Regions from separate parts of the Caproiciproducens sp. NJN-50 genome, predicted to be linked through region 1. Evidence: predicted binding sites of a transcription regulator. Region 1 holds the regulator's gene; the other holds the start of a gene.
The links. The regulator LexA, encoded in region 1, represses DNA repair genes until DNA is damaged. The targets are predictions, from matches to a motif close to CNAACANNTGTTNG.

Region 1 (5,394 bases):
CCCAGACCATGATCCTGCGGTACCGCCCCTCCGCGCTGCTGAACGTCGGGGTCGCGGGCGGAACCGGCGCCGGGGTGAAGATCGGCGATGTGGTCGTCTCCAGCGCGCTGGTCCAGCACGACATGGACACGACCGCGCTCGGCGACGAAAAGGGATTTCTGAGCGGGCCGGACATCATCCGCATCCCGGCTTCCCCCAGACTGACGGAGCTGGCCGCGGCGGCGGCCAAATCCGTTTTCACGCCGGAAAAAATACATACGGGAGTGATCGCCACGGGCGACCAGTTCGTCTGCGACTCGGAACGGCTCGGCCGCATCGCGGACGAATTCGGTGCCGTCGCCTGCGAAATGGAAGGCGGAAGCATCGCACAGGTCTGCTATCTGAACGGATTGGATTTTGTCGTAATCCGCGCGATTTCCGACAATGCGAACGAACAGGCGGCGACGGATTTTACGACGTTTGCCGGCCGCTCGGCGCGGGAACTCACGCTGCTGATAAAGAATTTTCTCCCCAGGATTTAACAAAGGAGGAGCAGCGGATGGAACTGATCGACATCACCAGAGAGCTGTTCTCCTCTCCCCCGTATCCGGGCGACCCGGTTCCGTACCGGGACATCGTGCGCCGGATGGAGCTGGGGGACGACTGCAATCTTTCCGGCTTTTACGCCTGCTGCCACAGCGCCACCCATCTGGACGCGCCGCTCCATTTCATTCCGGGCGGAGACTCCATCGACAAGCTGGACCTTTCGCGCTGCGTCGGCCCCTGCACGGTCATTCCGGCTCAGGGCATCGTAACCGGGGCGGACATCGACCGGCTGGCGCCGAAGAGCGGGGACCGGCTCCTGCTGAAAGGGAACGGAGAGGCTTTTTTATCCAAAAGCGCGGCGTTCGCGCTCGTCGGGGCCGGTGTCCTGCTGGTCGGAACGGACGCGCAGAGCATCGGCGCTCCGGACGACGAGGAAGGCCCTCACGCGGAGCTGCTCGGCGCCGGGATTCCGATTCTGGAAGGACTGGACCTGACCGCCGTACAGCCGGGAGGCTATCGGCTGATCGCCCTGCCGCTGCTGCTGGCCGGCGCGGAGGCCGCCCCCGTCCGGGCCGTTCTGGCATGGGGCTGAACGCCTACCGATAAAAGCGGTATACCGCAACGACCTTCCCCAGGATCTGAACGTTTTTTGAATAGATCGGCTCAAACGCTGAATTTTCCGGCTGAAGGCGAACGCGGTCCCTCTCGCGGAACAGGCGCTTCACCGTCGCCTCATCTTCGATCAGGGCGACGACGATCTCCCCGTCGAGCGCCGTCTGCGTCTTGACGGCGACAACGAGATCGCCGTCAAGAATCCCCGCGTCCTTCATGCTTTCGCCCTTCACGTTCAGGGCGAAATACTCTTCATCCCCCGCCCGTTTGGCCGGGGAAAACGGCAGATATCCCTCGATTTCCTCCACGGCAAGGATTGGGTTTCCCGCAGCGACGCGCCCCAAAACCGGCACCTGTACGGTCGTCTGTTCCCCTGCGAGGTGAATGGCGCGGTTCAGCCCCCGGTCGCGGGTGATCAGCCCCATTTCCTCCAGTGATTTTAAATGCGCATGAACACTGGAAGTCGACTTTAAACCCGTCGCCCGGCAGATTTCCCTGACGGTCGGCGGCAGGCCGTTCTCCATTCTGCCTTTTAAGTAATCATAAACCTTCTGTTGACTCTTGGTCAGCACCGCAAACCCACCTTCCTTTTTGACGTTGTCACACCGTGAACCGAAAAGCCGCAAAACACGTGCTCAGCCCGCGTTCACGGGCAATGTTCCCTCAGGCGCCGGAAGCTCCTCTTCGGTCTACGCCGTGAGATTATTATACCATACTATCACGGAAAGTGGAAACAAATGTTTGCAAAGCGCCGGCTACAGCGGCGTTTTGCATGTATGACGGCAAAAAGCAAAATGGCGGACAGCCGGTCGGGGCCGTCCGCCACTCTCTTACTTTACCGTGATGACCGATACGGGGCAGCCCTCCTGTGCTTCGACCGCTTTGCCCTCCGAGCCCTCCGGCACATTTTCCTGATAGACTTCCGCAATCCCGTCGTCTCCCATGCGGAAAACCTCCGGGCATGTTTGTGGGCATAAGCCGCAGGAAATACAGCCGCTTCTGTCAAGACTTGCTTTCATGAACCAGTCTCCTTTCGAAAAGATATCTTTATGGTTTCCGTTTCCCTCCGATAAAATACAGCGGGGACCTGCGGAGGCAGACGCGGCACTTCTGTAAAAAAGAGCCAGTCCGTTCAAATGTTTTTTGGAAAAAATTCATAAGGTATTCACAGCCCATTCACAACTTTTTTGTGCATGGAAGATATAATATAGACGTAATCAAGGAGTTGGAGCCGCACCACTCTTTGGTTCATGTTCTACCCTCCTCAATATACCCCTCAAGCTAATGAAATCGGACCCGATCGGAAACGACCGGGTCCCTTTTCGGGTTTGATTCGCGCCTTTTATTAATCCATCTCTGAAAAAAATTCCTCCGACTTCTGCCTTTTCCGAATATCGGACCGTTTATGTGGTCAAAATAGGTTCGGAGGTGGCAGAATTGAATTTGCATATTCAAAAAAACGGCCGCAAAGGATCTTCAAAAGGTTTTTATATCGCTCTTGGGGTCTGCCTGATTGCCGTGGGCGTAGCGGCCTGGACGACCTATGACAGTGTGGTAAATTACGCGACGCCGGAGGATAAATCGCAGAGTGAACCGGTCCAGAGCACGGCGCCCGCCAACAATACGGTCAGCGGCGTATATGGAGAACCCGAAGCTTCCTCGCAGCCGGAGGTTTCATCCGTCGCCCCGGAGGCTGCTTCGTCAAAGCCGGCGGAATCGAAGCCTCAGAAAACGTCTTCGGTCCCCGACAAGCCCACGGCTGCCGAAGTAACATCCTACTCCTTCCCGGTTGGAAAAACGGTTGTCCAAAAGTTCAGCGCCGACCCGGTCTACTGTAAAACGACGCTCGACTGGCGCGCCCACACGGGAGTCGACCTGAGCGCAGAAAAGGGAGAAGATGTAAAAGCAATCGCAAACGGCACGGTAACCAAGACCTATAAAGACGACAAATACGGAAATATCGTCATTATTACACACGGCAGCGTGGAAGCCTGGTACTGCGGTTTGGATCAAATGAAAGTGAAGGCCGGGGACAAAATTGAATCCGGACAGGTCATCGGCACGGTCGGCACGGTCCCGATTGAGGCGGATGAAGAATCCCATCTGCACTTTGTCACAAAAGTGAATGGAGAATATGTTGATCCTTTGACCATACTGAAATAAAAATCCGGCGTCCGCCTGGGCGCCGGATTACTTATGATCCGAAGACGGCCGAATATCAAAAATGATTTGAAACTGCCGGCAAATTATGATATAATGAGTCTGTAAGTGAATACAGACAAATTTTAAGCTGCATTCTGTTCACAATATGTTCAACATTTATACAGAATCTGTTTTCATAATCGGAAACGATCCTGCTATAATGGTAAGGGAATTGGATTCAAACTGCTTGATAAGGAGGCAGAAATTTGAAAAAAGGCAAGGCAGCCGTCCTTGTTTGCGTAACCGGTCAGCGCGACTGTGACCGCTTGATTCGCGCGGGAAAAAAGATTTCCGACAGCCAGTCCGTCCCGCTTCAAGTACTGTGTGTTCAGCCTACTTCCGCAGGTTTCGACGCCGATTGCGAGGAATTGGAATATCTTCGTCAGACTGCAAAGGGCTCAGACGCCGAAATGTCCGTTTATTTTCACGATGACGCGCCGCTGATGGCGGCAGGATACGCAAAAAGTATTCAAGCGATGCACATCGTCACGGGTATGGCGGAGGCGCCGGTCAATGGATTCGTGGAGATCATACATAAGCTGTTGCCGCATATTCCGGTTTCGATGGTAGCCAAGGACGGGACGATTTACAACATCTGCCCTGTTAAAAACAGCGGCGGGCAGACAAAAAAATTAATTTACCAGAATTAATCAGATCGTGAAATAGATCACAGAATCGCTGCGGTACGCCGCGGCGATTCTGTTTTTTCCGTATTTTCAGAAAACAGTGATTCCCCCGCCCGCCATATCATATACATGAAAGAAAACAGAAATGTTCTATATTGAAGGTGAAATCGGCATGGTGATTTACAGAATCAGGCCCGGGGACAGCATTTACCAGTTATCCCGGCTGTACGGCATACCTGAACAGCAGATTCTTGAAGACAACCAGATCAGCGACCCGCGGCAGCTTGTGGTCGGCCAGGCTGTGGTGCTGATGACGGACCGCGTGGAACACACGGTCGGGTCCGGCCAGTCCCTTTATTCCATCTCCGCATTATACGGAATTTCGGCCGATCAGCTGATCGCAGCAAATCCTCAGATCACCGATCCGTCGCTGATCCAGCCGGGGCAGGTGCTGACCATACCGGTCACATCGGAGAAGCTTGGGTCGATCATCACCAACGGCTACGTTTACCCCGGGGTCGACCTCGACACGCTGAAGCGCACGCTGCCGCACCTGACCTTCGCCAGCATCTTCAGCTACATGGCAAAGGCGGACGGCTCGCTGACGCCGATCGAGGACGAAGCCGTGATCAGCGCCGCGCGCGCGCAGAATACGGCGCCGATCATGGTGGTCACCAACATGCGCCCGGAGGGCGGCTTCAGCAGCGAGGTCGCCGATGCGATCCTGTCCAGTCCTCAGGTTCAGGACACTCTTCTCGACAATATCGTGCAGACGATGCAGCAAAAGAATTATTACGGGCTGAATATCGATTTCGAATATATCTATCCCGCAGACAGGGAAAGCTACAACAGCTTTCTTCGGAAAACCGTTGAAAAGCTGCATCCGCTGGGCTACATCGTCCTCACGTCTCTCGCGCCGAAAACCAGCGCGGAGCAGACCGGCCTGTTGTATGAGGCACATGACTATCCCGTTCACGGGGACCTGGCGGATTACGTCATTCTGATGACCTACGAATGGGGATACACCTACGGCCCGGCGCGCCCGGTCGCACCGCTGAATCTGGTGGAACAAGTGATCAAGTACGCGGTCTCCGTGATTCCTCCGGAAAAAATCCTGATGGGAATTCCCAACTACGGCTACGACTGGACCCTCCCCTTCGTGCGCGGGACATCCGCCCGCTCCCTGACAAATCCCGGCGCCGTGGAACTTGCCGCCCAGGTCGGTTCCCATATTCTCTTCGATGAAGAAGCGCAGTCGCCCCATTTTGATTATTATTCCTCTGACGGCAAAAAGCACACCGTATGGTTTGAAGATGCCCGGAGCATCCGCGCCAAACTGGAGCTTGCCCACCGGTATGGCCTTGCCGGTGTCAGCTATTGGACGGCCAACAGTTACTTCTCTCAAAACTGGCTGGTGCTTTCTTCTCTT
Region 2 (5,394 bases), 530 kb from region 1:
GGAAACCGCGGTTCAGGAAGAACCGGAAAACGACCGGATGAATTATTATCTTGGGCGGGAATATATGTACAAAGGCGAGTGGCAGAAATGCATCGACACTCTGAAGCGGTATCTGACCCTCAGGACGGCGTTATGGAATGAGGAAAGGTGTGCCGCCATGCGGTGGATCGCGCGCTCCTATTCCAAACTTTCCGAAAACGCTGAAGCCTACCGGTGGTATTACCGCGCGATCGCGGAAGCTCCCCACATGCGGGACCCATACATTGAATTTGCGCTGCTGGGCTACTTCCGCCAAGACTGGGCCCTGACCTTTTACATGGTCGAAGAAGCTCTGAAAATCAAGCAGCGTTCCAAGACCTACGTGAACATGGATTATTCCTGGGACTATACCCCGGACGATCTCGGAGCAATCAGCTGCTATTGGCTTGGGATGCTGGATCAGTCTCTCAAACACGCGAAGGCGGCGCTTTCCTATTCGCCGAACGATGAACGCCTGAAAAAGAACCTCGCTCTGATTCAAAACCGATTCAACGAGCTGAATACAAAAAAAGCGGAACCGCATGAGTCATTCCAGAATCATTTTTGATATTTTACCGAGTATAAATAGGTGCAATAAAGATAGGATTTTTTTTCGTCCGCTATATCACAAACTTTTTCGATCCATCGTTTCTCCTCCTCTGAGGGCATGGAAAACCAGTGAAAGACATAAGGATTCCGATATCCGCAGCGGTCAAAGAGTTTTTGAATATCATTCAGGGTGTAAAAGGAGCGGTTGGAACGGCTCAGCAGCCCGTTCCCTGCGTACTGCCAGTTTCCCTGTAAAAGGTCGCGAATGACGCTGTAATGCATCACATTCTGGAATTTCGCGATAACGGTTCCCCCTTCCTTCAAAAGTTTCCTGATTTCGGAGAGAAAACGCTCAGGCGCTTCCGACTTTTCCAGATCATTTCCGACCAGGATGTAATCAAAATCAGTTTCCGAAAAAGAGTACGGAAAAGCTTCTATGGGATCGGATGTCACCTGCGCAACACGGCCGGCAATGGAAGCCTTGCTCCGGTCGGGTTCCACGCCGTAAAGCAGAGCGTTGGGGCACGCGTATTTGATTTTCAGCAGGTCCAGTCCGAGCCCGCACCCGATTTCCAGCACCTTGATCCGCTTTTCCCGTTCCGGTTCGCTGAATATTCTCAGCGAAGCATAGTCCACCTCGTCGAAACAGTAAGTCTGGAAACCCCATCTCCGGAAAAAGATCTCCCTGTTTTTTGAGAGAACCGGATAAAATTTAGTCAGGTCCCTCCGGAATTCCGAACCGAGATAATGGTGGATAAAGCAGTCGTGGCACAGCATCAGCTTGTAGCCCGCCGACAAAATCCGAAGGGAAAAGTCGTTATCCTCGACATAGCCCGGCGAATACTCTTCGGCAAGCGGCCCGATCTGATCCAAAACGTCCCGCCGGATCAGAATGCAGAATCCGATCAGAAAAATCTTTTCTTCCCATTTTTCGCAGTCCGAAACATTGTTTTTTTCCGCGAGGCGCTGCATCTCGGCAAGGTCCGCATAGCTGAAATCCACGCCCTGAAGATTTTCATTATGATTGCTCACCGCGCCTGCGGCGCCTATCTTTTCATCGCTGTACAGACAGGTTCTGAGGTTTTCCAGCCAGTTTGCGGTGACCACCGTGTCGTTGTTCAGAAGCAGGATATCGCTGCCGGCGGACGCGAGAGCGATCCCCATGTTGCAGCCCTTCGGGAAGCCGACATTGCTGTCGTTTTGTTTCACCCTGATATCCGGCTGTTCCTGCAGCCACTCTCTGGTTCCGTCCGTGGAGTTGTTGTCGACCACAATGATTTCATAGGTATCCTTTGCGGTATATTTTCGGATGCTTGCCAGGCAGTCTTTATTGTATTGCAGGTTGTTGTAGGTGAGGATGATAATCGCGGTTTTTCCAGCATGGTCCAATGTTCTCATCTCCAGATTAGACTGACGGACCGCGGCCGATTGAACAGCTTTCCTTTCCGAAGCCGCAGGGACAATGATCGGATGCCACAGTCGTCACATATAATATATAAGAAAGAAATTCAATTTATAACGGAAGCGGGGATGATAACAATGAAATATGATTTTCACCTCAATATGGACGTACGGAGGTCACAGACAGTCATTCTGAAAATGGTAAAACCTCAGTCTACCGTGCTGGAATTGGGATGCTATTCAGGCATTATGACCAATTACATGAAAAACCAGTTGGGGTGCAAGGTATATGTATGCGAAATCGACTCCCAGGCGCTTCAGTTCGCCCGGCAGTTCGCTCAGGATTCCTGGGAAGGCGACATCGAAACACTGGAATGGACTCAAAAATTTAAAGATGTAAAATTCGACTGCGCGATTTTTGCCGATGTGTTGGAGCATCTGAAAGATCCGGCAAAAGTGCTGAAAGCCGCAGGAAACCTGCTGAAAGATGACGGCTCGATTCTCATTTCCGTACCTAACGTAGCGCACAATTCAGTCATCTACGGGCTTCTGCACAATCAGTTCCAATATGCAGAGTATGGATTGCTCGATCAGACGCACTTAAGGTTTTATACATATTTTTCCCTGAAAAAAATGTGTGCCGAAGCAGGATTCACCCCCGTGACAGAGGATGCTATCAATGAATACTTCCGGCCTCCCTTTGCAGACCAGCTTCCGGAATCCTATTTAAACCAAGACTTCGGAAACATTTTTCAATTTATTTTTGAACTGAAAAAAACAGAATATGTCGCGGAACATAAACTCCCGACAACAAACAAAATTTCAAACAATGCGGGTTGATTTTACAAGATGCGGCAGGAGATGTCTGAGTTGGCAAAAAGCGATTCAGCTTTACAATTTATCGCATTTTATCTCCCCCAGTTCCATCAGATCAAGGAGAACGATGAATGGTGGGGAAAGGGGTTCACTGAATGGACAAATACAAGAAAGGCGGTCCCTCTTTTTCAGGGCCACAGACAGCCAAGAGAACCCCTGAATCACAATTATTATGATCTTACGGATATAAAAGCCCTGAAATGGCAGGCCGAACTGATGAAAAAATATCATGTTCACGGCCTGTGCTTTTACCATTACTGGTTTGGCGGAAAAATGCTGCTGGAAAAGCCGATGGAACTTTTGCTGGAGCATAAAGAGATCGACATGAATTTTTGTGTTTCCTGGGCAAACGAGCCGTGGACAAGAAATTGGGACGGCGGCAGCAGGGAAATCTTAATGCCTCAAATTTACGGCGGTCCGGAAGAATGGAAAAAGCATTTTGATTATCTGCTGCCCTTTTTCAAGGATAAGCGATATATTAAAATCAACAATAGGCCCTTGATTGCATTGTATTTATCGGCTCACATAGAAAACGGTAAAGCAATGGCCGACTATTGGCAAAAGCTTGCGAAAGAAAACGGGTTCGACGGCCTGTTTATCGCTGAGACCTTAAACGCGATTCAAGGTTCCCTTTATATGGAGAACTCCGATGCATGCATCGAGTTCGAGCCTTGCGTAACCCTGTTCGGCGGGTACACGCCCTGGAGCCAGCATCGCTTTTACAAAACCCTTCATCTCTTCCAATTTGATGAAGTCTGGAAAAAAATTCTTGAACGTAAAAGCACCTATGGAAACAGGGAAAAATTCTGCGGGGCCTTTACCGACTGGGATAATACCTCCAGGGTGGGAATGAGGGGCAGTGTCTGCATTGGGAGCACTCCGGAAGGATTCAAAAAACATCTGGGCGATTTAGCAAAAAAATGCATCGCCGAAGGAAACGACAGGTTCATCTTTATCAATGCATGGAATGAATGGGCCGAAAGCGCTTACCTGGAGCCGGATAAAGACAATGGTTATCAATACTTAGAAGCGGTAAGAGATGTCTATGAGAACATCATACTAAGAACGGAAGCCCAAAATTTGTAGCAGCAATGAAACAAATGGGACACCCGGAAGCCCGAAAGCATGTCGGGCCGCCGGAACCATGACCGTTACCCAAAACAGCTTCCACCGAAGCCGAGTACGTCCAACATCCAGATTTTAAAACAAAGAAGAGGGCCTATGCTTTGCATAGGCCCTCTTCTTTGGCTCCCCGCGTTGGATTCAAGCCAACGCGGGATTCGTCCGGATGCATCCTTTCGGGCTTGTGATTTCGCGCTTCACCGCTCGCTCTTCGCTAAAGGTTCGCCGCTGACAGAGCTTCCTAACGCTCAGACCCTCTCGGATCCGGTTCATTATGACTCAGTGCGCTGCCGGATCTAATCAACACAGGCCCTTACTTTTTATTGCGCGCGCAGCGGTTGGTCAGTCGTATAAAACCGTGAGGAGCATAAACCAATTGTTCCATCTTAATTCTTATCGGCTTAAATTGTTTCAAAACGAAACATATGATATTTAAAATTGTTTATAATTAAAATTTTTATTTTGTAAAGCTATTGCAAATTTAATACTTATGTGTATAATATTTGTTTAGACAAGAGAAATGTTGAAAGACAATTACAAATATTCTAAATAATGTTTCAAATTGAAACTTACAAAATAGGGGAATTGAGAAAGATGATTTTTATTATCGCGGACGATTTAACAGGCGCAAGCGATACCGGCGTTAAATACGAAAAGAACGGGTACCGCGTGATTGTGGAAACAGAATACAATTGCGAAGACGATAAATTCCGCTCATGGCTTGAAAAATACGATGTAGTGTCCATCAACGCAAATACAAGACTGCTTTCTTCCGAAGAGGCCTACCGAAAGATTCACGATCTAACACTGCAAATTGTTCGCCTGAACCCTAAGTACATATACAAAAAAATCGATTCACTTCTCCGAGGGAATCCGGCCGTTGAACTCGATGCCGTAATTGACGCCATGGATTCCGACATCGCCCTGGTGGTCCCCAGCTTTCCGGAAAACGGACGGAAACTGATCGGCGGTGTATTAAAAGCCGACGGGGAAGCGGAGATCAACGTTATAAAGATCTTCCAGGATTTCTCCCGCTATCCGGTCGGAAACATCTGCCTTGAAGATATACGGCGCGATCCGGAAGAACTGAGTAAACTCATCGAAGCGAAACATAGGAACGGTGACAAAGTTCTTGTTTTCGATGCCACAACAGACCGAGATCTTGAGGTTATCAGCAAAGCCGCCGAAAACCTGCCGGGAAAAATTATATTCTGCGGCAGCGCGGGATTTGCAAAATATCTCTGCAGGATGGAGAAATATGCGAACTTTTTGCAGTGGGAAGCAAAAAGCGACGATGTAATACTGGTTGTAGCCGGCTCGCGGAGACCAGAGACCGCCCGCCAGCTTAAAAGCATTTCCGAGTTTTACCAAACGCCTATCGTCACGATCAACACGGCCCTTATCGGGCACGATCCGGCGGAGGAAGAC

Region 2: a site for LexA is predicted at 4,336-4,349, ahead of EQM14_RS10180 (four-carbon acid sugar kinase family protein). Genes of this name have one in related genera too.

The regions. Positions count from the first base shown of each region.
Region 1 covers NZ_CP035283.1:2,642,632-2,648,025, forward strand. The annotation lists gene EQM14_RS12825 (5'-methylthioadenosine/adenosylhomocysteine nucleosidase) at 1-521, shown strand, start outside; gene EQM14_RS12830 (cyclase family protein) at 539-1,117, shown strand; gene lexA (transcriptional repressor LexA) at 1,122-1,709, opposite strand; gene EQM14_RS12840 (ferredoxin) at 1,968-2,156, opposite strand; gene EQM14_RS12845 (M23 family metallopeptidase) at 2,566-3,300, shown strand; gene EQM14_RS12850 (hypothetical protein) at 3,546-3,989, shown strand; gene EQM14_RS12855 (LysM peptidoglycan-binding domain-containing protein) at 4,138-5,394, shown strand, end outside.
Region 2 covers NZ_CP035283.1:2,114,855-2,120,248, forward strand. The annotation lists gene EQM14_RS10160 (tetratricopeptide repeat-containing glycosyltransferase) at 1-586, shown strand, start outside; gene EQM14_RS10165 (glycosyltransferase) at 577-1,956, opposite strand; gene EQM14_RS10170 (class I SAM-dependent methyltransferase) at 1,996-2,808, shown strand; gene EQM14_RS10175 (glycosyltransferase WbsX family protein) at 2,830-3,930, shown strand; gene EQM14_RS10180 (four-carbon acid sugar kinase family protein) at 4,561-5,394, shown strand, end outside.